DNA from 4 places in the Paenibacillus sp. GCM10028914 genome. Region 3 is predicted to be linked to each of the others. Evidence: riboswitches for the same ligand, from Rfam matches in the RefSeq annotation. Region 3 holds a riboswitch; each other region holds the start of a gene.
What was found. Region 3 has a riboswitch for cyclic di-AMP ahead of ACFQV5_RS10750 (C40 family peptidase). Riboswitches for the same ligand answer to the same signal wherever they lie in the genome.
Positions count from the first base shown of each region.

Region 1: another riboswitch for cyclic di-AMP. It lies ahead of ACFQV5_RS04980 (TrkH family potassium uptake protein); the one in region 3 lies ahead of ACFQV5_RS10750 (C40 family peptidase).
Region 2: another riboswitch for cyclic di-AMP. It lies ahead of ACFQV5_RS14985 (APC family permease); the one in region 3 lies ahead of ACFQV5_RS10750 (C40 family peptidase).
Region 4: another riboswitch for cyclic di-AMP. It lies ahead of ACFQV5_RS25105 (C40 family peptidase); the one in region 3 lies ahead of ACFQV5_RS10750 (C40 family peptidase).

Region 1 is NZ_JBHTFO010000006.1:57,868-66,005, forward strand. It holds gene dnaI (primosomal protein DnaI) at 1-581, shown strand, start outside; gene ACFQV5_RS04960 (YqzM family protein) at 753-908, opposite strand; gene trxA (thioredoxin) at 1,141-1,458, shown strand; gene uvrC (excinuclease ABC subunit UvrC) at 1,572-3,566, shown strand; gene ACFQV5_RS04975 (CPBP family intramembrane glutamic endopeptidase) at 3,627-5,294, opposite strand; cyclic di-AMP (ydaO/yuaA leader) riboswitch at 5,565-5,708, shown strand; gene ACFQV5_RS04980 (TrkH family potassium uptake protein) at 5,770-7,113, shown strand; gene ACFQV5_RS04985 (potassium channel family protein) at 7,129-7,797, shown strand; gene ACFQV5_RS04990 (LysR family transcriptional regulator) at 7,865-8,138, opposite strand, start outside.
Region 2 is NZ_JBHTFO010000015.1:339,048-347,185, forward strand. It holds gene ACFQV5_RS14970 (alpha/beta fold hydrolase) at 1-784, opposite strand, end outside; gene ACFQV5_RS14975 (MerR family transcriptional regulator) at 936-1,634, shown strand; gene ACFQV5_RS14980 (MFS transporter) at 1,794-3,092, shown strand; cyclic di-AMP (ydaO/yuaA leader) riboswitch at 3,344-3,504, shown strand; gene ACFQV5_RS14985 (APC family permease) at 3,645-5,468, shown strand; gene ACFQV5_RS14990 (glycoside hydrolase family 16 protein) at 5,522-6,265, opposite strand; gene ACFQV5_RS14995 (ABC transporter permease) at 6,414-7,334, shown strand; gene ACFQV5_RS15000 (carbohydrate ABC transporter permease) at 7,382-8,138, shown strand, end outside.
Region 3 is NZ_JBHTFO010000012.1:121,983-130,120, forward strand. It holds gene ACFQV5_RS10735 (VOC family protein) at 1-215, opposite strand, end outside; gene ACFQV5_RS10740 (2Fe-2S iron-sulfur cluster-binding protein) at 307-696, opposite strand; gene ACFQV5_RS10745 (aminoglycoside phosphotransferase family protein) at 731-1,678, opposite strand; gene ACFQV5_RS10750 (C40 family peptidase) at 1,774-2,247, opposite strand; cyclic di-AMP (ydaO/yuaA leader) riboswitch at 2,251-2,383, opposite strand; gene ACFQV5_RS10755 (four-helix bundle copper-binding protein) at 2,552-2,881, opposite strand; gene ACFQV5_RS10760 (Mrp/NBP35 family ATP-binding protein) at 3,088-4,158, shown strand; gene ACFQV5_RS10765 (ferredoxin family protein) at 4,252-4,488, opposite strand; gene ACFQV5_RS10770 (SDR family oxidoreductase) at 4,668-5,522, shown strand; gene ACFQV5_RS10775 (LutC/YkgG family protein) at 5,631-6,392, opposite strand; gene ACFQV5_RS10780 (LutB/LldF family L-lactate oxidation iron-sulfur protein) at 6,385-7,899, opposite strand; gene ACFQV5_RS10785 ((Fe-S)-binding protein) at 7,896-8,138, opposite strand, start outside.
Region 4 is NZ_JBHTFO010000019.1:37,525-45,662, forward strand. It holds gene ACFQV5_RS25095 (M1 family metallopeptidase) at 1-364, shown strand, start outside; gene ACFQV5_RS25100 (hypothetical protein) at 376-1,200, shown strand; cyclic di-AMP (ydaO/yuaA leader) riboswitch at 1,437-1,574, shown strand; gene ACFQV5_RS25105 (C40 family peptidase) at 1,578-2,051, shown strand; cyclic di-AMP (ydaO/yuaA leader) riboswitch at 2,390-2,527, shown strand; gene ACFQV5_RS25110 (C40 family peptidase) at 2,529-2,999, shown strand; gene phnE (phosphonate ABC transporter, permease protein PhnE) at 3,098-3,904, opposite strand; gene phnE (phosphonate ABC transporter, permease protein PhnE) at 3,901-4,704, opposite strand; gene phnC (phosphonate ABC transporter ATP-binding protein) at 4,701-5,489, opposite strand; gene ACFQV5_RS25130 (phosphate/phosphite/phosphonate ABC transporter substrate-binding protein) at 5,610-6,584, opposite strand; gene ACFQV5_RS25135 (bifunctional metallophosphatase/5'-nucleotidase) at 6,760-8,138, shown strand, end outside.

The DNA of each region.
Region 1 (8,138 bases), on a different contig from region 3:
ATGAACGGGCTTTGAGTGAAGGGTATAATGAAGTTGAGATTATGGCCAAGGATCGCCTTCGCGCTCCGGCAGTACATCAAGTGTTCCGGTATATTAAGGATACGAAAGAGAACGGATTGTCCCCTCGAGGATTATATTTGTCGGGTTCATTCGGAACAGGAAAGACATATTTAATGTGTTATATGCTTCATGAGCTGGCGAAGGAAGGCCATACTGGGGTTATCGTATATATGCCGGATTTCGTAGAAGACCTGAAGTCGATGATGTCAGACAGTAGTAAACTTAAGGATACCGTCGATACGATGAAAAATTGTGATCTCCTTATATTCGATGATATCGGAGCAGAGAATCTGAACCCATGGGTCAGGGACCACGTGCTTGGTGCTATTCTGAACTATCGGATGAACCGTAAGCCGACCTTCTATACGTCGAACTATCCACTGGACGGATTGGAAAGACATCTTAGCTTTACGAGCAAAGATGGAGAAGAGGCACATAAGGGTCAGCGTCTAATGAACCGAATTTCACCTTTTGTCGATGCTGTGCAATTATTTGGTGAGAATCATCGAGGGAAATTTTAAACTGCTTATACGTAAGTACCTGAATATTAAAAAAGTCTGATCTCTCGCCGGAACGGCGTTGTGATCAGACTTTTTTTGAAATATAAGAAGTATAAATTTGCATCTACACTCTGCTCATATTTCTCGCAAAAGCGCTTTCGTTCTTAGAAGAACGACAAACTCAGAGAAGCATTAACCAACGATGAACTTAATAATAACCATGGCGAAGAAAATGACGAACATAAAGCCAAACATGCCCACAAAACCCAACATTAAATCGCCGAAATCATTACGTGGTTCTTCGTTAATATGCTCCCGAGGATCTACTGCGTGGACGTTAACATCCATGGTGCCTACCTCCTCAAAAGGTGAACTGCTGTGTGACTCAAATAATTGACAACATCACCCAGCTTGTTATATGTAGTATACCCAAAGGATAAATCATTTGTAAAGAATGGTTGGACATTCCATACAAAGTGGTTCCTGTATTTCACTATAGGAATGTGGTATACTATAACGGTCCGTTAAGACATAATAGTTTAAGGACATAATGTGACTTTCCTATAAGGAGGAGAAACTCATGGCTATCGTCAATGTATCCGACCAAACCTTTACTAACGAAGTAGAAGGTCAAGGAACGGTTGTAGTTGATTTTTGGGCGCCTTGGTGCGGTCCTTGTAAAATGCTTGCTCCGATTTTGGACGAATTGTCCCAAGAACTCGGTGATGATGTGAAAATCGCGAAGGTGAATGTAGATGAAAATCCTGAATCTGCTTCCCGTTTCGGCGTGATGAGCATCCCTACACTGATCTTCTTTAAAGACGGCCAACCTGTCGATAAAGTTGTTGGCTTGAACTCTAAAGAAGCATTGAAAGGTATTATTGCTAAACACCAGTAAGCAAGCATCTATTTATATAGGATGAACTTGTACCATTATAGCGCCTTCGGTTTCATACCGGAGGCGCTTTGTGTGGTTTTGAGTTTTATATCTCCTTGGAGAGGAGTAGAAGGATGGAAGATTTCGCGAAGAAGCATCAGGAACGAGAGAAAGCGATGGAGAATATCCGTAATAAGCTTGCTTTGCTGCCGGATCTGCCGGGTTGTTACCTGATGAAGAATAGTGAAGGCACCATTATTTATGTAGGTAAGGCTAAGGTTCTTAAAAATCGGGTTCGTTCCTACTTTACAGGCAGCCATGATGGAAAGACGCAGCGGCTGGTGTCTGAAATCCGAGATTTTGAATATATCGTTACCGGCAGCAACATGGAAGCCTTGATACTAGAATGTAATCTGATCAAGACACACCAGCCTCGGTATAATGTGTTGCTGAAGGATGACAAGACATACCCTTACTTGAAAATTACAAATGAAGCGCATCCCCGGCTGGAAGTGACACGGCGGGTGCTTAAAGATAAAGCAAAATATTTTGGACCCTACCCTAACGCATATGCGGCACAACAGACAAAAAAGCTGTTAGATCGCATGTATCCCTTACGGAAATGTGGCGTTATGCCGAAAGAGGTTTGCCTCTACTACCACATGGGGCAGTGTTTGGCGCCATGCGTAAAAGAGGTGCCGCAAACGGCATATGAGGAAATCACTCGAGAAATCAGTTCATTTCTAAGCGGTGGGCATGAAGAAGTGAAAAAAGAACTTCAGCGCAAAATGCAGGAGGCCGCTGAAGAACTCTACTTCGAACGCGCTAAAGAGCTGCGGGATCAGATTATGCACATTGATGCCATTATGGAGAAACAGAAAATTACGACTACCGATACGAGAGATCGTGATGTATTTGGTTTTGCTGTTGATAAAGGCTGGATGTGTGTACAAATTCTATATATGCGCCAAGGCAAAATGGTACAGCGCAATGCCTCTGTGTTCCCATATTACGGGGAAGCGTACAGTGACTTCATGTCTTTCGTAGCGCAGTATTACAGTGAGAACCCAGCTCTTCCACAGGAAATACTGCTTCCAGGACCTTCTGCTGATGATATTGTGGATGAGGCATCATCTCAATCAAACGAGGACAGTGCGGTTCATATTCCTGTTGAAGCAACGGAAGGGGCTGTACCACTTGAACAGCGTGTTCCGACTAACGAAGCTTCCAGTGCTGTAGAGGAGTATCTCGGCGAAGGAGCGGGAACGGTGGATGCTGCTGGCGGAGCTGCTGCTCTCCAGGAGTGGATTGGCGTGAAGGTGCATGTGCCGCAGAGGGGGCTAAAGCGGCAAATGGTTGGTATGGCTGCACAGAATGCCAAAGTATCGCTGGATGAGAAGTTTAGGCTCATCGAGCGGGATGAGGAACGGACGACAATAGCAGCCGCTAATCTGGGTGAAGTCATCGGTCTTGACACATTGCACCGAATCGAGGCATTTGATAACTCGAACATTCAAGGAACTAATCCGGTCTCCGCAATGGTTGTATTTATTGACGGGAAGCCGGCGAAAAAAGAATACCGGAAATATAAAATCCGTTCCGTACAAGGTCCGGATGATTATGGGACGATGCGTGAAGTCATCCGTCGCCGATATGAGCGGGTGCTTAAAGAAAACCTGCCAATGCCTGATCTAATTGTGGTAGACGGTGGTAAAGGTCAAATCTCAGCTGCTGTGGACGTATTGGAGAACGAGCTGGGATTGTTTATTCCAGTCTGTGGACTAGTTAAGGATGCCAAGCACAAGACTGCCCAGTTGATGGTCGGTGATCCACCTGAACCCGTGTCATTACCGCGGGATAGTCAGGAGTTCTATTTACTCCAGCGCATCCAAGATGAGGTTCACCGGTTCGCGATATCCTTCCACCGTGAGCAACGTGGGAAATCGATGGTCACCTCTAAGCTGGATGCCATTCCGGGTGTTGGGGAGAAGCGGCGTAAGATGCTCTTAAAACATTTTGGATCCATTAAGAAAATTAAAGAGGCTAGTCTTGAAGATTTTCGGCCTCTGGCGATAGGCGATAAGCTCGCTAATGATATATTAAAAGCGCTTCGTGATGAGGAGTCGTAATTTTACGGCTTCTTTTTTTATGGTTATGAGATATAAGAAAAAAACGGCTTATCCGTCCATTTAGGACGGGAAAGCCGTTTCCTTTTTACCTGAATTGAATTTGTAGATCACATAACCGACAATTGCCGGAAGAATGATATAGAATATTCCCATCCACAAGTTAAACGTGTCATTCATCATCATGAGGCTAAAGCCCATAAGAATACTGTTGAACACAACGTGAGCAAACACCGAGGTTAGGTAACCGTATCGTAGGAAAATGTAGCTGAATAACAATCCGATGATGATTAGCTCAATCGGTCTTGATATGACCGGATAGATTGGATACAAGGTATGGCCGAGTGCCCATATGATCGAGGTAATCAGACTTGCTACAAACGTGCTTTTGACGATCTTTTTGACCATTTTTATCCCGAATAGACGGTATACAGCTTCTTCGGATATCCCAGCAAGCCAAGCCATCAGTGGGAAAAGCCATGGATACAGCATATTATAAGGCGATTGGGATGCATCTGTTGTGGACCAAGTCTCGAGTGTGAGATTCAAGCCGATGAAGATTAAAGACTGCACGCCTAATAGAATACATGCCCATAGATATCCTAACTTCATACTCTCTAGCACGTATGGACCATAACCGGCTTCCTTAGCGCGAGGCCATGGATTTAGTCCGTCTTCCTTACGCCAGAGTCCGCTCCCTCCAACAAGAGAGAAGTAGAGGAGTGCAGAGAACACGAGAGAGTACCCTGCATAGAAGATCATAATGCCTTTGATGCTGGAGTCTGACATTCCTTCAGCCTGAAACACAGGCACGAGGTTATATGTGTTCAACATTTGAATGACAAAGAGGAGCAGAGCTAGGAAAATACCTCTTTTAAATGAAGTATGAGCTTTTGTTTTTACACTGTACACGATGGCTAGGATACCCAGGATCAGTGTAAATAATCCGTACCCGAGAAGAGTAAGCAAGGTAGCATTCGTTGTCTGCTTCTCTACATATGCGGTATGCTCACTCGGAACGGAAAAGACGGGCTCATAGGAACGCAGCGTACCATCTTCAAAGGAGAATTTCAGCTGAAGCTGTGACGCCCCGATCTTTGCTTCCGGATCCACATATATTAGGCCTGGTTCACCTTCTTTAGTAACCTGTTTCAGCTTAGAGACACTATAACCGGCTCTTTGCAGCCAAGGTTCTGCAAGTGACATCTTCTGAGCTAAGGACATATCCCCTTCAATCAAGAGAAGCATCTGCTTGCGAACTTCACTGTTTTGGAGCATGGCCCCTTCATAGTTGGAATTAGCTAAGTCGTATGAAAATCCGGCAATACCAGCATTTTGCATGTGGACATCTACATTCAGAGCGTTGCCGTCCGCTTGCTCAAGCCTGACGCGATATACGTCATAGGGATATTTACTTTCAAATTTTTTGTTGTATTCCTTAAGTAATTTTTCTTTAGATAGATATCCGTAAACATCGGATTTGGATTGATATGTAACAAGGGGTTCTTTAGCTGTGATGTTGTTATACTGCATGTTCTCTTGTGCGAAACGTATAGCAGTGTCGGCTGCTACCTTCTTGGTAATCATTTCGGGTGTTTTAACCTCTAGGGTATCGGAGGCAGTAGACGGAAACACTTGGAACATTAAAAACAGAATCAGGCCGATGATCCCGAGTACAACGAGTTTCTTTTTGTTAGATTGAAGCTGAAGCGGTTGTCCTGCTTTATTCATGTCATCCTCCTTGGCCGGTATTTGTTATTACTTTTCGATTATTTCTGAAGACATAAAGTCAATATAACATAGATATGAATGACACAAACGGCTTAGCCCATTCAAAATTATGAAATATCCGCTGAAAATGCAGGAAAGATTTCGAAAACCTCAGTAAATCATGTGCTACTACTCTGGAATATGCCCAATTCCGTTCTTTTTTAAGATAATTCAACTCAATTACGGTTTTGGTATCCTTTAAGGATTGCGTTATAATCACATCATGTTAATTGAATAGATCAGCCGAATTTCGTAATGAACATGGGGGAACCATTTAATTGGGGTGAATTTCGCTTCCGAAAAGGTAGCGAATAGGGCGACCTGTGATATGCCCGAATCCGTCAGCTAACCTCGTAGGCTGTAGCACAGGAACCCAAACGCTTAAGGCATTGGATTTCCAGTGTCTTTTTTGTTTGATTTTTTTGAAGAGGTGAGCATGTTGACTTCGAAATTAAAATGGCTTCGCTTGTCGCCACCTCAAATTCTTGTTTTCGGATTTGGGGCTATTATTCTGATTGGAACGATGCTTCTTATGCTTCCGATAGCCAATACGACAGGGGAACCGCTGAACTTTATGGATGCCTTATTTACTGCAACATCCGCAACTTGTGTGACGGGGCTTGTAGTAGTGGATACAGGGACATTCTTTAGTTCTTTTGGACAGGTTGTCATCATGTTATTGATACAAATTGGTGGACTTGGCTTCATGACCATGGCCACGCTGTTTGCACTTGTTCTGAAACAACGTATTTCATTGAAAGACCGTTTGGTTCTGCAAGAAGCGATGAATCAATCCTCAATGGAGGGGATCGTTCGTCTGATCCGCCGGGTTCTGCTGTACTCTTTGGTGATCGAGGCTTGTGGAGCTACGCTGCTGACCATTCGCTGGGCTTTTGATATGCCAATCGGGAAGGCATTGTACTTCGGTGTTTTTCATGCGATATCCATGTTCAATAATGCGGGATTTGATCTGTTTGGTGATTTTAGAAGTTTGACCGGATATGTGTATGATCCAATCGTCAATTTTGTGGTTATGTTCCTGATTGTATCAGGCGGCATCGGCTTTATCGTTATGGCTGATCTGGTTGATTATCGGAAAAGACGCAGATTATCGTTACATTCAAAAGTGGTATTGTCCATGACAGGTTCTCTTATTGTTATAGGGGCGATTGTAATATTTATTTTTGAATTTACGAATCCCGAGACACTTGGATCATTGAACTGGGGCGGTAAAGTTCTGGGCTCCTTTTTTCAATCGGTAACACCAAGAACGGCGGGGGCTAACACATTAGACATTACCGAGCTTCGTCAAGCTACACAGTTCTTCATCGTAATTCTGATGTTTATCGGGGCTTCCCCAGGTTCTACAGGAGGGGGGATCAAAACCACGACATTTACGATGATGATTGCTGCTGTTATCGCTATGATGCGTGGTCGAGATGATATTGTGTTGTTCAGGTATCGCTTGGTTCAGGAACGGATTCTAAAAGCACTGACTATTACACTGCTTGCTTTGTTATTGGTCATTACAGTATCGATGATTCTTTCGACAACAGAAGACAGCAGCTTCCTCTCCATAATATTTGAAGCTACGTCTGCCTTTGGTACGGTGGGGCTGTCTATGGGACTAACCCCCGAACTATCGTTGTTCGGTAAGCTGCTCATTAGCATTACGATGTTTGCAGGTCGTCTTGGTCCATTAACACTTGCTTATGCATTAGGTCCTAAAAAGAGTAAAGAGTTGTATCGTCATCCAGAAGGAAAAATGATTATTGGATAAGGAGATTGGCTAGAAATGAAATCAAAGCAATTTGCGGTTATTGGGCTTGGGAGATTCGGATCAAGTCTTGCACTTGAACTGATGGACTTAGGTTATGAGGTACTCGGGATCGATCGAGATGAAGAAGTGGTCGAGGATATGAGTGAATTCCTTACCCATACCGTTGTAGCAGATGCTACGGATGAAGAAGTGCTGAAGTCGCTTGGGATCAGGAATTTTGACTGTGGGATTGTGGCCATTGGAGATGAGATCCAGACGAGTATTCTCGCAGCTATTCTCCTGAAAGAGCTAGGCGTTAATACGGTCGTTGCCAAGGCGGTTTCAGTACTTCATGGTAGAGCCTTGGAGAAACTCGGAGTAGACCGGGTGATATTCCCTGAGAGAGACATGGGAATACGTGTTGCGCATCAGCTCGTTACTCCAAACCTTCTGGATTACATCGAATTGTCCAAGGAATATCGGATAGTCGAGATGACGGTGACAGAATGTATGGACGGAAAAACATTAAATGAGCTGAATACCCGTGTTCGTTACGGTATCAGTGTCGTAGCACTTAATCAGCGTTCTGGAGTTATTGTAGCCCCAACCGCAATGGACGTGTTACGTGCAGGCGATATTATGGTTGTTATCGGAGCGAAAGAGAACATTGACCGCTTCGAAGGTGAAGTTGTTAATATGCAATAAAGTACGAAAACCCTTGTGAAACCGCTGGATTATAAAAATGAACTAAACAACCTGACGTATTCTTGCGTCAGGTTGTTTGTTGTCCGTCCTCCTGAAGCTTTCGAAATAACATCTCGGTCTCAGCAATCCACCTTGTAGCAGCATTACTTAGCTCAGAAGCATCTCCGTAAATGAGGCTCGTAGTTCTTCTCGTCTCTATCAAAGCGGGAATATGGATATCAATAAGCCCGTTATCGGAAAGAAGTTGTGGACGCAGGTATGATTTAGGGAGTAGGGCAGCCGCTTTACAGGTTGGTATCAAGCGCACGATCGCTTCGAATGAGTCAATCTCCATGCGGATA
Region 2 (8,138 bases), on a different contig from region 3:
CTCCTGTTAAGATTTCTATATCCCAACCATGATGTTCTAGCTCTTGTTTATTTTTTTGAAGAATACCGATAATATCTACTGTTACATTTCCAAAATTATCTCCATAAACAATGGTGTCTTTTTCCCCGGAAAACGCCAGTTTTGGAATATCTAATTTATGTTGAATGTCACGATCATTAAATTCCATTAGATTATTGTACATCGTAACAAACTGTTTAGTCTGTTTCGTGTCGATCTTTACCTGTATGTTATCCCAATCAACCTCTTCTGGACTGAGATGATCTTGATCAATATTAGAGGACTTTTGATTATTTAAAGCTTGTTCGTATGTTTTATTTGTCACCACCATCATTTCTTTATATGGTCCATCCAATGGAGGAAAACCACCCATGATTAAGCTATCTAATCTGTCAGTCCGAATGGCTAATTGCAATCCAACTAAAGCTAACCATGAGTAACCATAATAGCTAAATTTCTCAACATTCATTTCATCAGCAATTAATAAAAAATCTTTTACAATATTTTCAGGTGTAAGATTATCTGGATTCGGGTGAATTAAACGATGCCCTTCGTAGTCAAAATATAATATCTTAAACTGGTTGACTAAACCATTAATAAAATGCTCTCCTAATTTAGGGTCTACTCCCCATAACTTTAAGTTTTCGGCTTCTTGGCCATAAACAGATTCTTTTGCAACTGGAAGCATAATTGTTTTGGAATTTGAATTTCCAACTAAACCAACTTTTATTTTTGAATCATCCATAAGTTTTATGACTTTTTCCAAGTTTCTCACTCCTAAATTGTTTATATTATTATCATATAACATTCATGCAATCTTTCAGTTTTGCGGTTTTTTGTCCTTGATATATTGGGATTTTAAATAAAATATATTATTGTAGCACTTGAAGGTTTGACTTTAAGTTAGGAGTTCAGAAATGGAGACATATTCCCCTAAACAAATTGCAAGTATTTTAAAAGTTAGTACAACAACTTTGAGAAGGTATGAAGAACAAGATCTCATTCCTGATGTGCCAAGGACAAAAAGCAATCACCGCCTTTACACATCGATACACGTTCAAGCGTTTATTACCATTAGAGCCTTATTAAAAGGGTATGATATCCCCGTTGTTTATGAGGTCATGAGAATAATTAAGGACGCGAATTTTGAAAAAGCTCTATGGTTAGTAAATGAACAACAATTTCATATACAAGTGGAGAAACAAAGAGTAGAAGAAATACTTACTAAGATTAAAGATTCCAATTTTACGGAATATAAAAATATGAAATTAAAAGAATTTATGAGTATTGGAGAGGTAGCAAAAATAGCAGGAGTAAATAGTTCTGCTATCCGCTATTGGGAAAATGAAGGTTTAATCCATTCAGAAAGAAATAATGAAAATGGATATAGAGTGTTTTCTATACCGCAACTGCGTAAGATATTGGTCATCAGGAGTTTGAGAAAAACAGTTTATTATATTGAAAATATGAAGAAACTTTTAAATGATTTAGACACGCAAAATTACGGTAGAATCGAACATTCTTTTCAATTAGCTTTGGAGAAACTAAACAATCAACTATTATTTCAAATGAAAGGTATCGCAGAAGTGATGAAATATATAAACTTTTACGAATAATATGCGGCAGCCGAATCGATTGGTTGCCGTTTTTTATATTATCGAGTTCACGATTAGAAAATATGATTAAATGGAAAAAAGTGTTTGATATCCTTTCTCTGGAAAGGTAAACTACTTTTGATCTTTGATCCGAGTTCAGCTTGTGAAAGGAAGTGTAAGATGGATTTATCACGATCATCAACCAAAGAACAAGAAATAATACAAAGCTATATTCATTCCCCGGATAAACAGCGAAATCTTTATCGCCGTACACTTGTGACTGTGATATTTTCGCAAATATTTGGAGGTGCTGGACTTGCAGCTGGAATAACGGTTGGTGCACTACTAGCTCAGGAAATGCTGGGCACAGATAACTATACTGGCGTTCCAACTGCCTTATTTACGTTGGGTTCAGCAGTCGCGGCTCTGTTGGTAGGAAGGTTCTCACAGAAACATGGGAGAAGACTCGGATTGGGTTTAGGTTTTATCACAGGTGGCATAGGAGCAATTGGTGTAATCATATCTGTCATTCTTAATAGCATTTGGTTACTCTTCCCCTCACTTTTTATTTACGGTGCAGGGACTGCAACAAATCTACAAGCCCGTTATGCGGGTACGGATTTAGCGACATCAAAGCAAAGGGCAACCGCTGTAAGTATGGCAATGGTATTCACAACACTGGGCGCTGTTACCGGTCCGAATTTAGTGAATATTATGGGTGATTTCGCTCTTTCGATAGGTGTACCTCGTTTAGGAGGATCATTTATTTTAGCTGCGGCAGCATATATTCTAGCTGGATTAGTCTTGCTGATTTTCCTTCGTCCAGATCCACTATTAATCGCGAATGAACTTGCCAAAAGCTCCGTTAAAGCTACAAGAAACATTGATGAGCCAAAAGAAATGTATGCAGAGAGAAGAGGTATAGTCCTTGGCGCTTCGGTTATGATTGTAACCCAGATTGTCATGATTGCTATCATGACGATGACTCCTGTACATATGAAACATCATGGATATGGGTTGGGAGAAGTAGGTTTGGTTTTAGGTTTCCACATAGGCTCCATGTATCTCCCATCCTTAGTTACTGGAATTTTGGTTGATAAAATCGGACGTAAGGTCATGGCAGTTGCTTCTGGTGTAACATTACTTACTTCAGGAATAATTGCTGCGCTTGCACCTGCCGACTCACTGGTTATGTTAATCGTAGCATTATCCCTTCTGGGTCTCGGTTGGAATATGGGATTGATTAGTGGAACTGCTTTAATTGTCGATTCAACCAACTCTACTAATGGAGCGAAAGTACAAGGATCTGTAGATGTTCTAATAGCTCTGGCAGGTGCCTCGGGAGGGGCATTATCTGGTATGGTTGTTGCGCACTCCAGTTTTTCTGCACTCTCTTTTGCCGGGAGTATCCTCGCTATAATGTTAATCCCAATCATGTTTTGGTCTTTTAAAAAGAAGAAATTTAGTTCAATAACATGAGTGGGAGAATAAATACAATGAGCAGACCTTAAGGTCTGCTTTTTAATTTTTTGTATACTTGGAAAATAGAGTGAGGCAGAGATAATTCAAGATAATCATGGTGAAGACCATTTGTAATCGATATCATGGACTTTTTATTCGTTTTTTTTGACTGAAATGTGCTTCTTTGCTTCTTTACAGTAAGTGCCAAGAAGGAGTAAGATTCATTCGTAATCATGAATGTGCATTACAAATTGGAATGAAAACCGAATATTCCTAAATCGCTTAATTCTGAAATCAGAAGCGGGGGAACCAATAAGATGAGACCATCCTCATCTCCGGGGTGAATCACTTGGCTAGCTACTGCATGTGTAGGGATACTTTCCTTCCCGAATCCGTCAGCTAACCTCGTAAGCGTTAAGAAAGAGGAATTTGTCGTGTCTTATTTTTTCAAGCCACGGGAAAGCTCCAGCTTTCCTGCGGCTTTTTTTGTTATGCCTAAATCGTGTTGCAGGACGTGATGAGGGCGAATTCAAACGATATATTTAATAACTCTAGGCGGTGACATTAACGATGGCAGCAATAAAAAGACTATTGATTGGTCGGCCTCTTAAATCGAATGAACTTGGAGAACAAAAACTGAACAAGAAAAAGGCATTAGCAATACTCTCCTCAGATGCACTTTCATCTGTAGCATACGGACCAGAACAAATCCTGCTTGTTCTGATTACGATCAGCGGGGCTGCACTTTGGTATTCGATTCCTATTGGGATTGGAGTATTGGTACTATTAACGGCTTTAATTTTATCTTACCGTCAAATCATATTTGCTTATCCTCACGGAGGGGGAGCTTATGTCGTATCTAAAGAGAACCTTGGAATATATCCCGGTTTAGTTGCTGGTGGTTCTCTGTTGGTAGATTATATCCTTACTGTTGCAGTAAGTGTCTCGGCAGGGACGGATGCTTTAACATCCGCTTTCCCAATATTGCATGAGCATAAAGTCGGCATTGCGGTAGCGTTTGTCATCCTTATAACGATACTGAACTTAAGGGGAGTTACCGAGTCGGCTACCGTGCTTGCTTATCCCGTTTATTTGTTCGTATTGGCCTTGTTTATTCTACTTGGAGTAAATATGTACAATATTCTGATGGGTAACGCTTCTCCTGAGTTTCATGCTCCAATCGGAACTCCGGTTGCAGGTATAAGCTTATTCATCCTGCTAAGAGCTTTTGCATCTGGTAGCTCAGCTCTCACCGGGGTGGAGGCAATATCGAATGCCATACCGAACTTTAAAGATCCTGCGCCCAGAAATGCAGCCAAAACATTAATGGCCATGGGCATATTACTCGCCGTATTGTTCTCGGGTATCGTATTCCTAGCTTATTATTACGGTATAACGCCAACAGCGCAGGAAACAGTCGTATCCCAGATTGCGAGCCAAACCTTCGGCCGTAATATTATGTATTTCTTTATACAAGGGACAACTGCATTGATTCTAATCCTAGCAGCGAATACGGGATATTCAGCATTTCCACTCCTTGCAGTCAATCTTGCTAAGGATAAATTCATTCCAAGAATGTTTACCGTTCGGGGAGACCGCCTTGGTTACTCAAATGGGATTTTAATTCTTGGGGTATTATCTATAGTTCTGATTATTGTCTTTCACGGGCAAACCGAGAGTTTAATTCCGTTATATGCTGTGGGGGTGTTTATACCTTTCACCCTATCCCAGACAGGGATGATGGTAAAATGGATTCGGGAGAAGACAGCAGGTTGGGTGACAAAATTAATTATTAATACCATCGGCGCTTTGATCAGCTTTACCGTATTCCTTATCTTTTTCGTAACGAAATTTGTGCAGATTTGGCCTGTGCTGATATTCCTGCCATTAATCGTTTACTTGTTCCTACGCATTAAAAAGCACTATGATGCCGTTGGTGAACAATTACGGATTACCACTTGTGAACCACCCATTGAGATAAAAGGTAATGTTGTAATTTTACCGGTATCAGGTATTACACATGTTGTTGAGCATTCTTTAAACTATGCGAAGTCTTTATCGGCGGATCAGATTATCGCGGTGTACATTCCTTTTGAAAGAGAAGAGTTAACTCGGTTCGAGGAAAAATGGAAGAAGTGGAGACCTGATGTAAGGCTAGTGACTATAAATTCTCCATATCGAAGCATCATACATCCATTAAGCAAATTTATAGATACCATACAACGGAAAGCAGCTGAATCGAACTATCAAGTAACAGTAGTCATTCCTCAGTTCATTCCGAAGAAAAGCTGGCAAAACCTGCTTCATAATCAAACCAGCTTTATGATACGTACCTATCTGCTGTATCGGAAAGATGTTATTGTTACGACAGTTCCGTATCACCTTAAAAAGTAAAACATTCTCAAGCTCTGGCCTGTTACTAGACCAGAGCTTTTTTATGTAGTCTGCTATTCATATAGTTGTATAGATGAAACCGTCATGACTGCAGGAAATGCAGCTTCATCTACAGGCACATGATCAAACCAACCACCTACAGCAAGGTTGAGGACTAGATAGAAAGGCTCATCAAACGGCATGATGCCATTTTCTAATTGACGCTCAGCGAAGCAATACCCATCAACCAGCCACCGGATCGTACCTTCGTCCCATTCCAGCCCATAATCATGGAACTCGTTAATCGTACCGTTCTTAAACTCGTAAGAGAATTCATCGATAACTTTATTGTCCCAGTCCTTTCCGTAATGCAGTGTTCCCCATATTTGCTGTGGCAGGCGGCCTCTAGATTCCATAATATCGATCTCACCAGAAGCGGGCCAAGAGCCGTAAGTGTCATGCTGCGGAAGCAGCCATATGGCAGGCCAAAGTCCCTGACCTACAGGGAGCTTAGCGCGCACGATAAGTTTGCCGTAGCGAAAGGAGAAATGATTTTTTGTGTCCAAACGGGCGGAGGTATAGTCAAAGTGCTTCCCATCTGCTTCAATAACTTCGCGGCGTGCACAGAGATTTAATCCAAATTCATTGATGAACAGATTGTCTGCGAGTCCCGTGTAATACTGCAACTCTCCGTTACCCCAACCAGGGGATATGGGATTGCCTTCATGATCAAGCAGGTCATTGCCAGAACGAATATTCCATGCACTCAAATCGGTATTACGATTTAAAAAATCTTGCTCCCATATAAGTTTGTTCATTCTTCAAATACCCCTTTCATTTAATCACAGCATACTTCATTGAACAGATCGGTTAGAACAAATCTAAAAAATTGGGATAGGGTCAAAAATGATGGCCTTTTTTTCCTTTGCTGATTTTCTTACGATGAAGTAGAAGGGGGCACGGAACATGTTCCAATACAGGACAGGACAACTAAAAGCAATTCTTCGGCAATGGCAATTGCAAAGCATGGTCATCCCAGGTATTATCTGGATGTTTATTTTCTGCTATATTCCCATGCTTTGGCTGGTGATTGCATTCATGGACTATAGCATTGCGAAACCCATGCTGGAGTCACCGTTTGTCGGACTGAAGCACTTTCAAGACTTTATGACAGATGATCGCTTTTGGCGCTCGATTCGCAATACCTTGGGTATGAGCACCATCAAACTGCTGCTGGGCTTTCCTGTTCCTATTTTATTTGCCCTGATGCTCAATGAAATTCGGAATATGAGGTTTAAGCGTACGGTACAAACCATTTCGTATTTGCCGCATTTTATTGCCTGGACGATTTTTGGCGGGATCATGCTTAATTGGTTAGGTGAAGGCGGGGTGATCAACCAGCTGTTTATGGCACTCGGATTTCAGGACCGTGAGATCTTGTTTAACAGCGAACCGAAGTACTTTTGGTGGATTACCTATTTTTCCGATATTCTCAAAGAAACTGGCTGGAGCGCTATTATTTACATTGCTGCCATATCCGGCATAGATCCGGGATTGTACGAGGCTGCAGAGCTTGATGGCGCGAACCGCTGGCAACGTATGTGGCATATTACCGTTCAGAGTATTCGCGGAACCATTGCTATTTTGTTTATCTTAGCTGTTAGTGGAATACTGGGAAGCAACTTTGAACAGATCTTTATGCTCAAAAACAACATGAACATGAGGATGGCGGAGAGCTTAGACTTGTATATCTATAACATGGGATTGGTATCTGGGCGCCACTCTTTCTCGACGGCCGTACTATTTGCCCGATCCATCGTGGCGCTGGGTTTGTTGTTTTTAGCCAATTTCTCATCTAAAAAACTAACCGGCGAAAGTATTTTTTAATCACGAATCATGAAATCGATTACTAAAGAAGAAGGGAGGACAAAAACATGCTAAGTCGCAGGAGGTTTCGTCGAATCGGCGTTTTTGAGATTTGTAATACACTGCTGATGTTGGCCGTTTGCTTTATCACGCTGTACCCGATGTGGTTTGTGTTTATTAATTCGCTAAACGCACCGGAACAAGCAATGCTGGGTACTGTGAACTGGTTTCCCAAAGAAATATCACTGTCCAGTTACAGTGTCGTGTTTCAGGATAAAAGTATGATGAACGGTTTTTACATCACTACATTGCGAACAGTGATCGGAACGTCGGTGCATGTGTTGTTTACCGCCATTGTGGCTTACGGTATGAGCAAGCAGCATCTGATTGGCCGCAAGCTGTATCTCAAAATCGCTTTAGTCACGATGTTGTTTTCAGGCGGACTGATTCCTACGTTTATTCTCATGACTAAACTGGGCTTGTATGATCATTTTCTGGTGTTTATCATTCCTGCAATGTACACGTTCTTCAATATGGTCATATTCATGAGCTTCTTTCGCACCATTCCGGACGGTTTGGAGGAATCCGCGAAAGTCGATGGGGCGTCGGATTATGGGGTGCTATTCAAAATCGTACTGCCTAACAGTATGGCGGTCATCGCAACAATCGCACTTTTCTCAGCCGTATATCATTGGAACGATTACTATCAAGGCGTAATTTATATTCATTCGCCAGATATGCTACCGCTACAAACCTTACTCTATAAAATCATAGCAGAGAACTCGATGTCCTTTATGCAACAGCAGGCGATGGCCCAGTTTGGCG
Region 3 (8,138 bases):
CACATTGGCATGGTGTCCAAAATGATCCCTGTGCCCTGCATTGGAAGAGGACATAAATGTCCATTTAAGATTTCGCATTCATTTGAGTCAATTCCAAGAAGCTGACAATACCAGTCACGAGCGTGCTCAATATTTTTTACAGGAACAAAAACGCTCCCTATCTTGTTCTGAATCGGGCTTGTTGAACCTGGGGCATTTGGGTTCGAACGGTCCATGATTTCCCTCCTAATGTCTTATCATGTCATGATATAAAAAAACCGGAAAACCTGATCACAGGTCTCCGGGTAGTGTCATGATGAAAACTCTTCAAAAATATGGTGCGTGCTTAATCGAGGTAACGCCAATCTTCTCAAATTTACTCTGGCAACCCAAACGGTACCCCTCATCAATCTCTTCGGGATCAAGCCGACTCTCTTCGGCTTGATTCGGTATAGACAAGTGTTCTAACCCTTCACTAACATGGCAACGACAGCGGGCACAGGTCCCTCTCTTGCAAAAGGAATTCCAATCCACCTCATTCTGTTCTGCGAGTTCCAGTATTGTCATACCGATCACTGGGGCTACGTATTGCTCAGTATTTCTTCCTCTTAGCATTACAATCTTCTCTTCTGAACTTGCTTCCATATTCGGAACAGGTGTTGAGGAAACTTCGGACAAGACCTTGTTCTTCTCCCGCCCTTTCCAGAATTTGAACACGCTGCATTTCCCTCCTCTATCTGACATATGACATTTATGTACTCAGGGAATTCGGCATAAGATGCTTATGAATCAATCTCTTAAACTCGTAAATATCAGATAAACTTCCGATCTCTTGTTCTGTATACTTCTCATAGATTGATTTCACGAAATTCGCTCCATAATCATGCAGCATCGTTCCCGCAAATAATCGCTCAATAAACTCATTATACTTCATATTGAGTCCTTTAATAAACTGTTCTACTCCTTCGATGTCACACCGCAGCAGTTCAAAAATAATGGGAGGATACTCATACTCTATCGGTGCAATAGTACTATCGGCAAAGTCAATAATATAAATGAATTCATTCGAGTCAATCAGCACATTATCATCTGTAAGATCACCATGTACGTGAACGAAAGTTTGTATCTCATATCGATTCAAAAATTCTGCAACCTGTAACCTTACTTCTGGAAGTAAGATATTCCAACGTTCATTATAAACAGATCTCTCGATGATAACCGCAGGACTAAACTCTTCATCCGGTTCGGTGTTCAGCTTCTCCATATCAAGCTGCAAGCGTTCTATAAAGACACTTTTCTGCTTCATTGTAAATGAACCTAACACATCACCAGCACTGTCTCCCTCAATATAATCCATAATGAGATATTTAAATACATATTTATCAACGATTTCACCAGTAGCGACAATGGACGGCGTACGAACGCCTTGATGAATCGCTCTTTGCATCGAAGCCTGTTCGGCCGTATAGTCCTGATCTGTGTTTAGGCCCGACTCGGTTGGGGCGAAAATCTTAATCACATAACTTCCAACTTTAAACACGGCATTGGTCCCCGGCTTCAAATGAGAGATATGCTCCGCCCCGAGCAAGTGTTCATTGGTAAATATCTTTTCTATTAGAGGTCTGAAGTCTTCTATGGACTGATAGACAGCTCCCCAAGCATTCCAATTGTTAATCGTTTTTTGAAATAGATATGACATCGCTTTCAAGACCTCCGAGTTCATCGCCTTTCTTTACATCCTATCATATAACAAAAAGCCCACGAATTCATCGCGGACTTCTATTATTGTAATTATTAATTTACACTTCCGACCATCTGAGCATAATTTTCTTGACTGATAACTCGACGAGCGGTTACATAACGATTCTTATAGTATGATTCAGACAACTTACTGATTCTTACACCTCTACTAGTGGAAGCATGTGCAAATTGATCATTTCCGACATAAATTCCTGCATGAGAAATTCCCTTGCCACTCGTATTAAAGAAGACTAAATCTCCGAGTCGAAGATCATCTTGATCCACATGAACACCAGCTTTAGCTTGTGAAGCAGAAGTGCGCGGTAAATCCAGATCATATTTGTTGAAAATGTACAAAATAAATCCGGAACAATCAAACCCGCTTTCAGTCGTTCCTCCCCACTTATAAGGAGTTCCAACCAATTGAGTTACTTGACTTTGTAGCTTCGCCTGATCAGCATATGCTGTGAAGGCGCCAGAAGAAAAAATAAGTGCAGACCCTAGCAATGATAGTATGACTTTCTTCAAAACACTTTCTCCCTTCGGTGCCTACGGAGTTAGCTAAGGGTTCGGCTGAAGGTCCCCTATATTCCCTCTACATCAAGAATAATTCACCCGGATCGGTTCCCCCGTTTTCAAAAACGAAATTCGGCAAATTCATTAAATTTTTGTAACCCTATCATAGGTTAATATATTTTGGCTAGATTTGTCAATGACATAGTGACAAAAATGTAATTTTTATAATAAAAATAGTGTATATCTTAAGATCACATATCAAAAAAACAGCCGGGATATGTCGGCTGTTTTTTTCGACCTACTATTATTTGCTATATTAAGCTGCCATTGCACGGCAAGCTTCAGCACATTTAAAACATGCTTCAGCGCAGCGCTGACAATGCTCGTGATCATGTTGCTTACACTCATTACCGCATTTCTCGCATATTTCAGCACATGCCTCACAAATTTGTTTGACATAAGAGCTATTGATTGACATCGCATGAGCTGCAAACGCACATAAATCAGCGCACTCCCGATCAAGACGAATGCAATCCTTCATCATCTTCATATCTTCTTCTTCTAGACAGGCGGAATAACAATGATTACAAGCCTGCATACAGCGTAGACATTCATCGATACATTTTTGCATTTGTTCATGTGACATTGTTAGTTCTCCCTTCAGAGTCGTAATTCACCTTGTTCAGCAAGGCTATATATTAATAACCACATTTTGTGTGGAATCTGTGTGGAAAATAATAGTTTTAGTTTTTTTCAAGAATATCCCCGTGTGAGCTCGTGTTGACTAGCCCTCACACATTCTTTACACTGAACAGAAAATCCATATTCAAGAAGGAAGCATAGAGGTGACTTATGAATAGAGAAATATTTGAACGTGAAATAACAAGAATTCTAGAACCCAATCTTAACCTTCCCTTGATTCAGATAGGATTAATCCGTGATGTTATGCTGAAAGATAATAAGGCTGCTATGACTCTTATCGTAACGGAACAAGATCAAGCAGAAGGTACAACAGAAACTCTGAGAAAGCAGATTGAAGGGCTGCTTCGGACCATCGGTATTTCAGATATACATATCCGGATCAAGATTGTAACGAAAGAGGAGAAGCATAGCATTACTACAAGGGCACAAGAGATGAATCAAGCTCAGCAGACGCCCGCTAAAAAACCTGCTGCACCAAATCCATTTCCTATAAGTCCAATGATCGCTGCAGGTGTAAATTTCATTGCGGTTGCAAGCGGGAAAGGTGGTGTAGGAAAATCAACTGTTACCTTGAACCTCGCAAAAGCATTACATAAAGCTGGTAAGAGAGTTGGGATCATTGATGCTGATATTTATGGCTTCAGCATTCCTGATATGATGGGAATTCACGAGAAGCCGGAACCTACAAACAACCGTCTTACTCCTCTGATAATGAATGGAATCCAAGTCATCTCTACCGGATTTTTCACAAAAGGGAATGATCCTGTGTTATGGCGGGGTCCACGCCTTGGAAGAATGCTGTCCAGCTTCTTGAATGATGTAAGGTGGGGCTCACTGGATTTCATGCTTATTGACCTGCCGCCTGGAACAGGTGATATCGCTTTGGCTATTCATCAGATGATCCCAGAATGCTCAGAAATCATCGTCACAACACCGCAATCAACTGCCGCGGTCGTTGCAGAACGTGCTGGGCTAATGGCACTCCAGACCAATCACCGAATTATTGGGGTTGTGGAGAACATGTCTTTCTACGAAGACCCTTCGGGAAATAAACATTATATTTTTGGTCGAGGTGGTGGAGAAAAATTAGCTGATCAGCTTAACACCTCTCTTCTCGCACAGATCCCAATCATCCCGGATGAACAACAACCAACGAAACCTAACCTTCTCGAACGAATCTATGATAATATAGCGATTCACATTATTCGAACTTTTCAATAATATGCGAATAAACAAAAAAACACCCTTCCGGATAAGATATGCTGGGACATAAACAGCATCTATCAGGAAGGGTGTTTAATATAATACGATATATTATTTGTTTTTATAATATTCAACAGCCTTCTCGTAATACGGCTTCTCTTCTTCTGGCAAATCATCGATATAAAATACTGCTGTCACCGGACAAGCCGCTTCACAAGCGCCGCAGGAAATACAAATATCCGGGTCGATATAGAACTGGTCTTCTCCTTCTTCAATGCAATCTACAGGGCATACATCGACACATTCCCCTGCCTTTTCATCTATACAGGCCGATCCTATAACATACATGTAATAATCCCCTCTCCGCTATTCTAATCTAATCTAGCTTCATATAATAATACATCAAAACAATCAAAGGAAGGATAAAAAAACTCATTTTGCAGTTATTAAACATAAATATAAAATAATTATCCGTTTCATTCATACCATTGTCAATATGGTTTTATTGATCTGAGGGGGCATGAATAATGGGACCGTTTACTAAAGATTTGTTAAAAGACAAAACTGTGCTGATTACGGGAGGCGCTACTGGGCTTGGCCGTGCTATGGGTGAGAAGTTTCTAGAACTGGGGGCTCGACTTGCGATCTGTGGACGGCGCGAAGACGTGCTTAAGACAGCAGCAGGTGAAATGAGCACCTTAGGACAAGAAGTATATTACAAGAGCTGTGATGTTCGGGATCCAGATCAAGTCCATAAGCTGGTAGATGCGGTTGAACAGCATTTCGGTAATATTAACGTCCTCGTTAACAATGCTGCGGGTAATTTCATTAGTCCTACGGAACGACTGTCCCATCGAGGCGTAGATGCAGTGCTGAACATCGTGCTTCACGGTACCTTTTATATGACGTTAGAAATAGGTAAGCGCTGGATTGAACAAGGTGTTTCCGGAACAGTACTTAATATCGTCACAACCTATGCTTCAACAGGATCCGGTTATGTTGTCCCTTCTGCAGCCGCAAAAGCAGGTGTACTCGCCTTAACTCGCTCCCTTGCTGTAGAGTGGGCTCGGTACGGCATACGGCATGTCGCGATCGCGCCCGGGCCGTTTCCAACGGAAGGAGCATGGTCCAGGTTATCTCCTACTCCGGAATTCGAGGAGAAGATGATCAATCGTGTACCTCTTGCCCGAGTAGGCGATAAAGAAGAACTAGGCAATCTGGCCGCCTACCTTATATCCGATTACGCCGGTTACATTAATGGAGATGTTATTACAATTGATGGAGGTGAATGGCTCCAAGGTGCTGGTCAATTTAACGAACTTGCCGAAATCACTGCAGAACAGTGGGATGAACTTGGTACACTAACACGACGTGGTAAATAGATGGCTTCATTTGCACATAATGAAATAATCCCTACCCATCAACAAACCTCTTTCTCAAACAACCTAAAATTACAGGGATGAGAAAGAGGCTATTCGATGAATATATTCCTATTTAATAAGATTTGGGATTGGTTTAAAGTCATCTACAATAAGTGCGTATACAATACCAGGTCCATGAACACCAATCGTTAAATCATTCTCAATATCGGCAGAGCGACTAGGACCCGATATGAAATGAATACCGGCAGGGAGTCTTTCATTTTCATTACCATCGAAATGCACCAGAATTTCTCCAAGTCGTGTCATCAACCGTTCAACAGGAATAATTGCAATAAGTACCGTTGGCAGCAGACTAACAGATCTCCCTTTTGTAGGAGAGGACGTAACGACCATTGAGCCCGTATATGCTGCAGCATAGTCTGCAACAACAATCCCGAAATCTGCTTCTGCTGCTTTAGAACGCAAATTCGTCTCAGCGGTATCACTCCATACCGTGATTTCAGTATTTGGAAGATCACTCTCCAGATTTAGCCAAGCAAGCTCTTCTTGATTTTGACGTATAATTCGGCTTGCTCTCATCTCTGCTGCTTTTGATGTAATAAACTGTCTCACATTCTCCATATCTGATAAATGAACTACATGACCGCCTGCAGCTTCTATATTTAATGTAAATTGATTCATACGCTCTTCAGGAGTCCATGTAAACTCTTTCCAGAAGTCCGGAGCTCCACGGTAGGGGTGAGCTGGCTTCTCAAGCACACGCGGCCTATTCAGCTTGCTTGCGATCCCATTCATAAATGATTCTTGCTTCTTCTTAGACTTCAACTCTAGCTCAGCAAGCCACTCCTGATGAGATTGTTGTTTACTCATGCTGCCCGCCACCCTTTCCTCTGTCATCTAAGATTTGCTTCAGCCTCTTAACTGTTCCCGCTTCCATTTCCTTCATTCCATGTCTAATCTCTTGCTCAAGTGTTGGCCACTGATCCCGAAAAGACTCTTTAGGCAAACTTGGTGTAACACGGTACGAGTTCCAGCCTTTTAGCGGTCCGACTTTCGTTCGGATTTCTCCATCGCGAACAACTAGCTTCTGACCAATCTTTCCGATTCTTACCACTGCTCTAAAGCGTTTAGAATTCCCCATTACCGCAGCAAAACCCGTCATTCCAGCTCCCTCTAGTCTATTCCCTCTTCCCGCCTCTACTTTGCGCCGACGTAGAGATACTAGCATATCGTGGAGAGGGATTTTCACAGGACAAGCTTCATAACAAGCACCACATAGACTTGAAGCATTCGCGATATCATCCCATTCGGCGACATTCTTCTTCAGTGCTGGCGTAAGAACTGCTCCAATTGGACCACTGTAAGTGCCTCCATATGCGTGTCCCCCAATCTGACGGTAGACAGGACATGCATTAAGACAGGCGCCGCAGCGAATACAGTTAAGAAGCTCTTGGAACTCAGGATCTCCAAGCTGCAGTGAACGCCCATTATCAATGATGATGATATGCATTTCCTCTGGACCGTCTCCATCTTGCTCTCTTCGTGGTCCCGTAATTCCGGACATGTATACTGTCAATTTCTGACCAGTTGCTGAACGAGGAAGTAACGTTGCCATAACTTCAAGATCGGACCAGGATGGAATAATCCGTTCCATTCCCATCAGTGTAATTTGTGTCTTAGGCAGAGTAGTTACCATTCGACCGTTGCCTTCATTTTCGAACAAGACCATTGAACCCGTTTCGGCGATTGCAAAATTACAGCCTGTCATTCCAATATCCGCGTCCAGAAATTTCTCTCTGAGTTTATTTCTCACGAATCCCGCCAAGATGGATGTATCTGGCGGAAGAGTTTCTCCCGCCTCCTTCGATAACAAATCCGCGATCTGATAACGATTCTTGTGAATAGCAGGAATGATGATATGCGAAGGGGTCTCGTCGGCAAGTTGAATAATATACTCTCCTAAATCCGTTTCGATAGCTTCCACGCCAATCGATTCAAGTGCCTTATTGAGATGCAATTCTTCTGATACCATGGACTTTGATTTCACGACCGATTTAGCCGACTTCCGTTCAGCAATCTGGAGCGATATGTCCACAGCTTCTTCTGCAGTATCAGCAAAATGAACATGAACCCCATTAGCTCGGGCGTTATCTGCGAAAAGATTCAAGTAATAATCAAGATTAGCAATCGTATGCAGCCGAATTTGTCGTCCACGTTCTCGCCATGTATCCCAGTTTCCGTGATCTGAGGATGCCTGTAATTTTCCATTCCGCAGCCTTTCGGTTGTAAATCGTACAGCACTTCGCAAGAAATCATTGTTTAGTGCCAGACGAGAACGTTCTTTGACATTCATTTTTTTCGAACCTGCTCCACTCATGCCTTCACCCCTTCATATAGAAGCTCGGCTAAATGCATTACCCTTACTTGCTCACCGCGATACCTGAGGTTCCCAGCAATATTCATTAAGCACGCCATATCAAGACCGACCAATACAGATGCTTCAGTCTCAACGACATGATCTGCTTTCTCAGTAACCATAGCTCCTGAAATATCCGCCATCTTAACAGCGAAAGTACCGCCAAAGCCACAGCAGTCTTCTGCAAAAGGCAACGGTAC
Region 4 (8,138 bases), on a different contig from region 3:
TGATGTCGCAATAGAGCAAATCAAGACCAAAAATACAGGCACACAAGACGATCCTGCATATGAAACCATAGTAACGATCGTGAGCAAGGGTGGTTTCGTCACTAACATTCCGATCTCCTTCGCATTTGAGGACGGTAAAACCGTAGATAAGGTTTGGGATGGCAAGAACGGTAAAACGGAGTATAAAATCGAGCACCGCTCCCCGCTACTCTGGGCCATGGTAGATCCGAAATACACGATCGTGCTGGAGAACAAACATATCAATAACTATATGAAGGCGGGAATGGAACCGAAAGCTGTCACGCGCTGGAACCTGAGCATCACCAAGCTGGTAGAGACACTGTTCGGCAGCCTGTCATGGTAAGGGGGGAGAACATGAAAAGCTATACAGGCAAAGGCTGGGTCAGTGTTAAAGATCAATTCTATGTTATTATTCTTCTATTTCTGTACAGACTGCTGTGGGGATATTGCCTTTACCGGATTGTGAAATCAGCCGTTGTCCCACTTCTAATGCGATATCCGGACCCTGCTCCCAGTGAGCTTAGTAAACTGCTTTATTTTTATGAAGGGGAAATGGCATTATCACAGAGCAATGACGTTCATACCTATGCCTGGATTCTCATCGGCATGCTTCTTATTCGGATGATACTGACTCCCCTCATTCATGCAGGTATATTTTATAATCTCCATCAAGAGGCAAGAGGTGAGCGCGGACTTTTCTTCTTCCAGGGCATGCGTCAGTTATGGAAACCTGTAACCTTATTTTATGTCATAGAGACCTTTCTAACCTTTGCACCGGCGTACTGGCTGGTACCCAAAATGCTTCCAGCTCTGCCGGCCGTCATTCGGGACCCTTCTACCTTGCTTAAGCTAGCTCCCTACATCGTTGGCTGGCTCATATACGCGTATCTAATTCATCTATTCCTTCTCTATATACAGTTTGGCAAAACATCTGGCACAGGTATGGTACCTGCTATAATGGTCTGTCTGCGTCATATCCGCAAAGCTGTACTAATCTCGATAACAATTGGTGGAATAGCAATGGCACTGCTTCTACTGTTCAGTGGTTTATCTTTCTTCTGGTCTGGTCTGGCTGGACTAGTCATACAGCAAGCAAGCTATTTCGTAAACAGTTTGTTCCAGCTATGGTCTGTTACCTCTCAATTTCACGTATGGCATACACATAGAGAGAACCGTTGAAAAATGTTCACATATCGATGAAATCGGCATATATAGTGTGCTTTCCCCATTCTTCCCACAAAAAATCCCGCTCCTTAACTAGGAATGGGATTTTTTGTTCATAAATTTTATTTCCTCGTTTGCCAAATTGTTAATACTCTGCTAAAATAACGAATGTGATAGTAACAACTTTGTCATCTTTACTGTAACTTTTTCATATGGATTAACAATCGAACATTATTATTTATAATTTGTAACACCAAAAGAAGCCGAATTCCCGGTTAACGGGAAGCGGGGGATCCGTCTTGGGTGCATTGATCTCGCAACAGAGTGGTCATAGGCTAACCTTCAGCTGAACCCTTAAGCTAACCTCGCAGGCATTGGAAGGAGCTCATCTCTTGAAAAAAAAGTTAACTGCCATTTCAATCGGCCTAACTCTCGCTCTTACATTAAGTGCCGGAAGCGCTTTCGCGGATTCCAAGCTTAATAACGCAATCAAACCAGTCATTGGTGTCTCTTATAAAATGGGTGGAACCACGACCAAAGGATTCGATTGCTCTGGATTCACAAGCTATGTGTTTAAGAAGATCGGGCTTACTTTGCCTCGTACATCAACTTCCCAGTATAAAGTAGGAACCGCTGTAGCCAAGAGTAAATTAAAGGCAGGCGATCTTGTATTCTTTAATACGTCCGGTAGAGGCGTCTCTCATGTAGGAATTTATATAGGCGGAGGTAAGTTTGCACACTCTTCGACATCCCGTGGTGTTACCATCACTGCGCTTAATTCCAGCTACTTCGCCAAGCGTTATGTAGGTGCTAAGCGAGTCATGAGCTCTAGCAAATACAAAGCTGTCGCTGTGAACTATAACTAATCATATTATTACGTCTATATAAAGCCCGATTGAGATCACCACATCTCCATCGCGGCTTTTTCTTTATACTTCTATAACGTATGAAGCGTTGAAAAAGTTCTTAAGTTTATAAAAAAAATTTTATTTATTTAATTTAAAACCACTCCTACTGGTAAATTACCCCTTTTTTTGAACGGTTAAACACCTATATGAATTTTATTTAAGTTACCGACACCACATCGACAAAGATAACCACCAAAGTTGTACAAAAGACAGCAAGAAACAATTGCCAACGGGACAAGCCCTCTGATAGAATAATCAGTGTAATCACTTTGTCATTTTTGTAAGGGCTTTTATACATAGAATATGTGCCGAATTCCGATCAATAGGAAGCGGGGGAACCAATTTTATGGGTGAATTGATCTTGCACTTAAGGATCATAGGGAGCCTTCAACCGAACCCTAAAGCTAACCTCGCAGGCAATGGAAGGAGTTATTAATGCTAAAGAAGTTAAGTACATCCTTTTTAGGACTTACAATCTTCCTAACAGCAGGTCTGGGCAGTGTTTTTGCTGACAGTAAACTGGATCAGGAGATTGATCAGGTTCTCGGGACGAAGTACAGCTATGGTGGAACAACAACGAGCGGCTTCGATTGCTCTGGATTTACCATGTATGTATTCTCCGCTTTAGGAATTAAGCTCCCCCATCAATCAGGATCTCAATTTGAGATGGGAACTGTCGTAACCCGCGATAACCTTCGTTCGGGGGATCTCGTCTTTTTTAATACTTCTGGTCGTGGTGTATCTCATGTAGGCATCTACATTGGTGATGGAAAATTTGCTCACTCTTCCACTTCCCGAGGTGTCGTTACTAATCGCCTGAGTGACAGCTATTATGCCGAACGTTATGTTGGTGCCAAACGAATTATGAGCGACTCCGCTTACGAAACACATGCGGCAGATGAATAATAGCCTATAATATATCTGTAAAATATAAGCGCCCCATAGAATAAACACTGGATGAGCTCAGGGCAAATCCAGTGTCATTCTATGGGGCGCTTTTTGAATTAAACCAGCTTTTTACGTATTGTACTTGAAATGAGATCTATAATGGTAATCATAACAATGATGCCAAGTAATATAATGCCTACGCGATCCCAGTTCCGTGATGTTAAGGCAAAGATGAGTGGTGTACCAATACCTCCCGCACCGATAACCCCCAAGATCGTTGCCGACCGGACATTTATTTCGAACCTGTACAAGGTGTAAGATAGAAAGCCTGGCAACACTTGAGGCAATACAGCAAACCATAATACCTGCATCCGGCTAGCCCCTGAAGAAACAAGAGCTTCAAGTGGGCCCTTGTCGATACTCTCAATCTCATCAGCAAACAATTTACCGAGCATACCCACAGAATGCAGTCCAAGCGCTAACACTCCTGCAAAAGAGCCTGGTCCCACAGCTTTGATGAATAGTAGCGCCATAATGATTTCAGGAAAAGTCCGAATAAAACTGAGTATCAGCTTGCCTGAACCAGAGGTGATTGTTCCCTTGCTCATGTTAACCGCAGCCCAGAAAGCAAAGGGAATACAGAGAAAGGTCGAGATAAACGTACCCAAGATCGAAATCGCTAATGTTTCTAGCAGCCCCCGCAGTAAATCTTCCCCCTCCGGTAAATATACAAAGTCCCAATCAGGAGAGAAAATTCCGGCAAAGATCGCTTTCGTAATAATTCCTGCAGTTTCTTTGAATCCGTTGAATGGTACTCCTGAGAATGCCCAAATGTAGAGCACTACGAGCGCCGCATAAATCAGCCATCTAAAAGGGTTTTTCCTTGGCTTAGGAACAATCGTACTCCATGATGATCTAATCATATTAATTTCTCCCGAAGCTTAGTGCTCACATAATCAATAATCAACACCACAACTAATGTGAACAAAATAATCGTACAAGTCTTATCATATTCCAGAAAACCAAGCGTCACTTCATAATAATGGCCTATCCCGCCCGCACCTACGAGCCCCAGCACTGCCGCTGCACGAACATTAATTTCAAACGCATACAGCACATATGACATGAAGTGAGATTGCACCTGCGGAACCACTCCAAAAAAAATCCTCTGAACTTTACTCGCACCAACCGAGGTCATTGCTTCGAGCGGCCCCTTCTCTATAGTCTCCACCGACTCATAGGTAAGCTTGGCTATGAGCCCAAGTGAAAATACAGTTAACGCAAAAATACCAGGAAGCGCCCCGAGACCAAAGATTGCTACAAATATTGAAGCAAGCAACAGATCAGGAATCGTTCGAATCAAGTTTAAGACCATCCGGACAGGATAGTGCAGCCATCGGCTTTGCGTAATATTATTGGCACACAGTAGCGCAACCGGCACTGCAAGAATCGCCCCTAAAGTTGTACCAACAAGGGCCATCCGGATCGTCTCCAGCATGGCATCCATAATATTGTCTACATAGCTCCAGTTCGGAGGAACCATTTCTTTAAGCAAGTCCACCATATTGGGCATACCTGAGAACAATTCTCCTAAGGACGAATCCGTTATTACAGCACTTCGCCACAATAGTACGCCTACAATCAACACTGTAAAATAGTGCTTTATCTTCTTCGGTGGTTTCGGATAGGCCTTCTCTGCATTCACATTCACATTGATATTCATACGGATAGCTCTCCGGAAACAGGATCACCGAGCAGCTCATCTTGATGAATGGGCCTCCCGTAAATTTCTGCGAATTTCTCATCCGTTGCTTCTGATACAGGGCCATCAAATACAACTTCACCAGCCCGAAGCCCAATAATTCGTGTTGCATACTCCCGAGCCAGATCGATAAAATGCAAATTTACAATAGTTGTTATGCCGAGATCCACATTGATCTTCTTCAAATCATCCATCACCTGCTTAGTCGTTAACGGATCGAGTGAAGCAACAGGTTCATCTGCAAGAATGACCCGTGCCTCCTGTGCAAGTACACGGGCAATAGCCACCCGCTGCTGCTGTCCTCCTGATAATTGATCCGCACGCGTGTATGCTTTCTCGACAATATTAACCCGGTCTAGTGATTCGAAAGCTAACTCGATGTCCCTTTGAGGGAATCGTCCCATCATCGTCCGCAGTGTAGAATGATAACCAACCCTCCCAGCAAGGACATTCCGAAGCACCGTTGTTCGCTTGACCAGATTAAAGCTCTGAAAGATCATCCCGATATCCCTTCGGATCATCCGCAGATTCCTTCCCTTAGCTTTTGTAATCGACTGCCCACCAATAAGGATATCTCCCTCTGAAATATCATGAAGACGGTTGATCGAACGGAGCAAAGTCGATTTCCCAGCTCCGGATAGTCCAACGATAGCTACAAATTCTCCAGCAGGAATCGTTAGATTGATACCATTCAACCCTTTTGTCCCATTCGCATACATTTTGGATACACCATGAATCTCTATCATGAAATCATTCCTTTATGTGTTTTCGTATAAAAGAGAAAGCCAGTCCGGGGCGGGCCCGAAGCTGGCTATCCTCAAACCTTCTTTACATCATTAAAGGCTGCATCCTGAAGGCGGCCCAAACTACTCCGTTTTTACAGTCTCGTTATATTCACGAACAACATCAAAGTTACTATCCTGCGATTTCACATAACCTTCATGGGAGTAAATATCTTTAATAATTTCATGTCCTTCTGCATCCGCAGCAATATCAATGAACGCTTGTTGAATTTTCTCTGTCCACTCCTTATTCATGTCAGAGCGGGCTGCGATCGTATCGTTAGGAATTTTATCTGTGAATGCCAGCACACGAGTCTCCTCAAATACCTTCGGATAATCCTTGATTACCGTATTACGTGCATCTTGGAAAATTGCTGCTGCATCGACATCCCCATTCAATACTGCGAGCACGCCTTGATCATGCCCTTTAACTGTGATGGCCTGAACATCCTTCAGTGGATCAAGCCCCTCAGCCATCAGTGTTGCCGCCGGCCATACAAAGCCTGCAGAGGACGTTACGTTCTGATAAGCAATTCTTTTCCCTTTCAAATCTGCAACGGTTTTGATGTCCGCGTCTTTCTTGACAATGATCAAAGATTTATAAAAATCAGCTAGTTCATCTGTCGGTGCACCCGTTTCATCATCCACTCCAAAACGCTGAGCTTGGAGAATAACTTCGGCCGCTCCCTTTTCTTTTGCTAGCACATAAGCAGTTGGAGGAAGAAAGCCTATATCTACTTTTTTGGATGCCATAGCCTCAATCACGGTATTGTAATCAGTGGAGACACTTACTTCTACAGGGATGCCTAATTTATCACCTAGCAATTTTTCAAGCGGCTTTGCTTTGGCTTCGAGCGTATCTGCATTTTGGGAAGGTACAAATTGAACAGTCAACTTCTCTGGCACATAACCCTCTGCTACGGGAGCAGATGTTTCCTTCGGTTCCTTTGGAGTATCCGTCGATCCCGGATCTGCACTGTTAGCGTTACTCGAACCACAGCCACTCAGCAATGTAATTGTCATCAATAACGGAAATATAAATCTACTCATTTTCCCCACCCTAAAGACCTCCACTTTGATTATCTATTTTTGATACTTCTAAACTATAATTTTCTTTTATTAATGGAATGTTATGGAATCGTCAACCATGTGTAAAATTTTTACTTTCGTCTAATATATTCCAATTTATTTGATAGAATGAAATCCGAGCGTATCTTTCAGGAGGGGTTTAACTATGAATCATAACGATATAATCACCTGCAGCATTTTAACGACAAGTGATCTGCATGGTCATCTCAACCCGGTTGATTACCGTACGGGTGAAGCCAAGCACGAAAGTTTAGCTGCAATTGCCAGCCTTATTAAACAGGAAAGACAGCATTCTCCTGATCTGCTTCTTATCGATAATGGTGATTTAATTCAAGGCACACCTCTGGCCTATTACGCTGCTGCCCATCATCGTCATCATATCAATCCGGGTATTGCTGCACTGAATGAATTGAAATACGACGCTGCAGTAATCGGGAATCATGAGTTTAACTTCGGTCGGGAATTCCTAATGAATGCTATCAAGGATTCAAATTTTCCCTGGCTATCTGCTGGGATCATGGATAGTACGTTAAAAAAACCTGCCTTTGGTAAGCCCTATATTATAAAATGGATTCAAAATGAGATTAAAATTGCTATTCTAGGTGTGACAACACACTATATTCCCCACTGGGAAAATCCCGCCCATATTCAAGGGCTTGAATTTATTGATGCACTGGAGTCTGTGAAGAATTGGTGCAGCTATATACAGGCTGAAGAGCAGCCCGATCTGCTTGTTGTTAGTTATCACGGCGGGTTCGAGCGCGATCTGATAAGCGGTGAAGCTGTAGAGAGATTAACGGGGGAAAATCAGGCCTATGCCATGTGCACTGAGGTGGAGGGTCTAGATGTGCTGATTACCGGACACCAGCATCGCTCCATAACTGGCGAGTTAAACGGCGTTACAATTATTCAACCCGGTTGTAATGGCCAAGCACTTGGCAAACTAACCATTACATTCAAAAAAGAAAATGAACGTTGGAGGATTCATAGAAAGGAAGCCGAGCTAATTTCAACTCACAAAGAAATAGCTAATGATGCAAAAATAATCGAGTTAAGCAGCACCATCGAATCAGAGACACAGGCTTGGCTGGACGAACCCGTAGGAACGACAAACGGAGACTTATCGATCGCAAGCGCGGCTGAATGCCGCAAGGCTGATCACCCCTTTATAGAATTCATGAATAAAGTGCAGATGGCAGCAGCTGGGGTAGATATCTCAACAGCAGCATTGCTTAGCAATGAATGTACAGGTTTCGGATCTGTGATCACACGCAGAGATATTCTTTCGAGCTTCATTTATCCTAATACATTAACGGTCCTAAGGCTGACAGGACAAGATATTCGACAAGCGCTAGAACAAACTTCCAACTACTTTCAATATGATACAGATGGGGAGTTAGTCGTAAATCCAGCCTACATTAAGCCCAAACCACAGCATTATAATTACGATATGTGGGAGGGCATACAATACGAGCTTCATATCGCTAGACCCGCAGGTGACAGAGTCCGCCATCTTTCTTATCA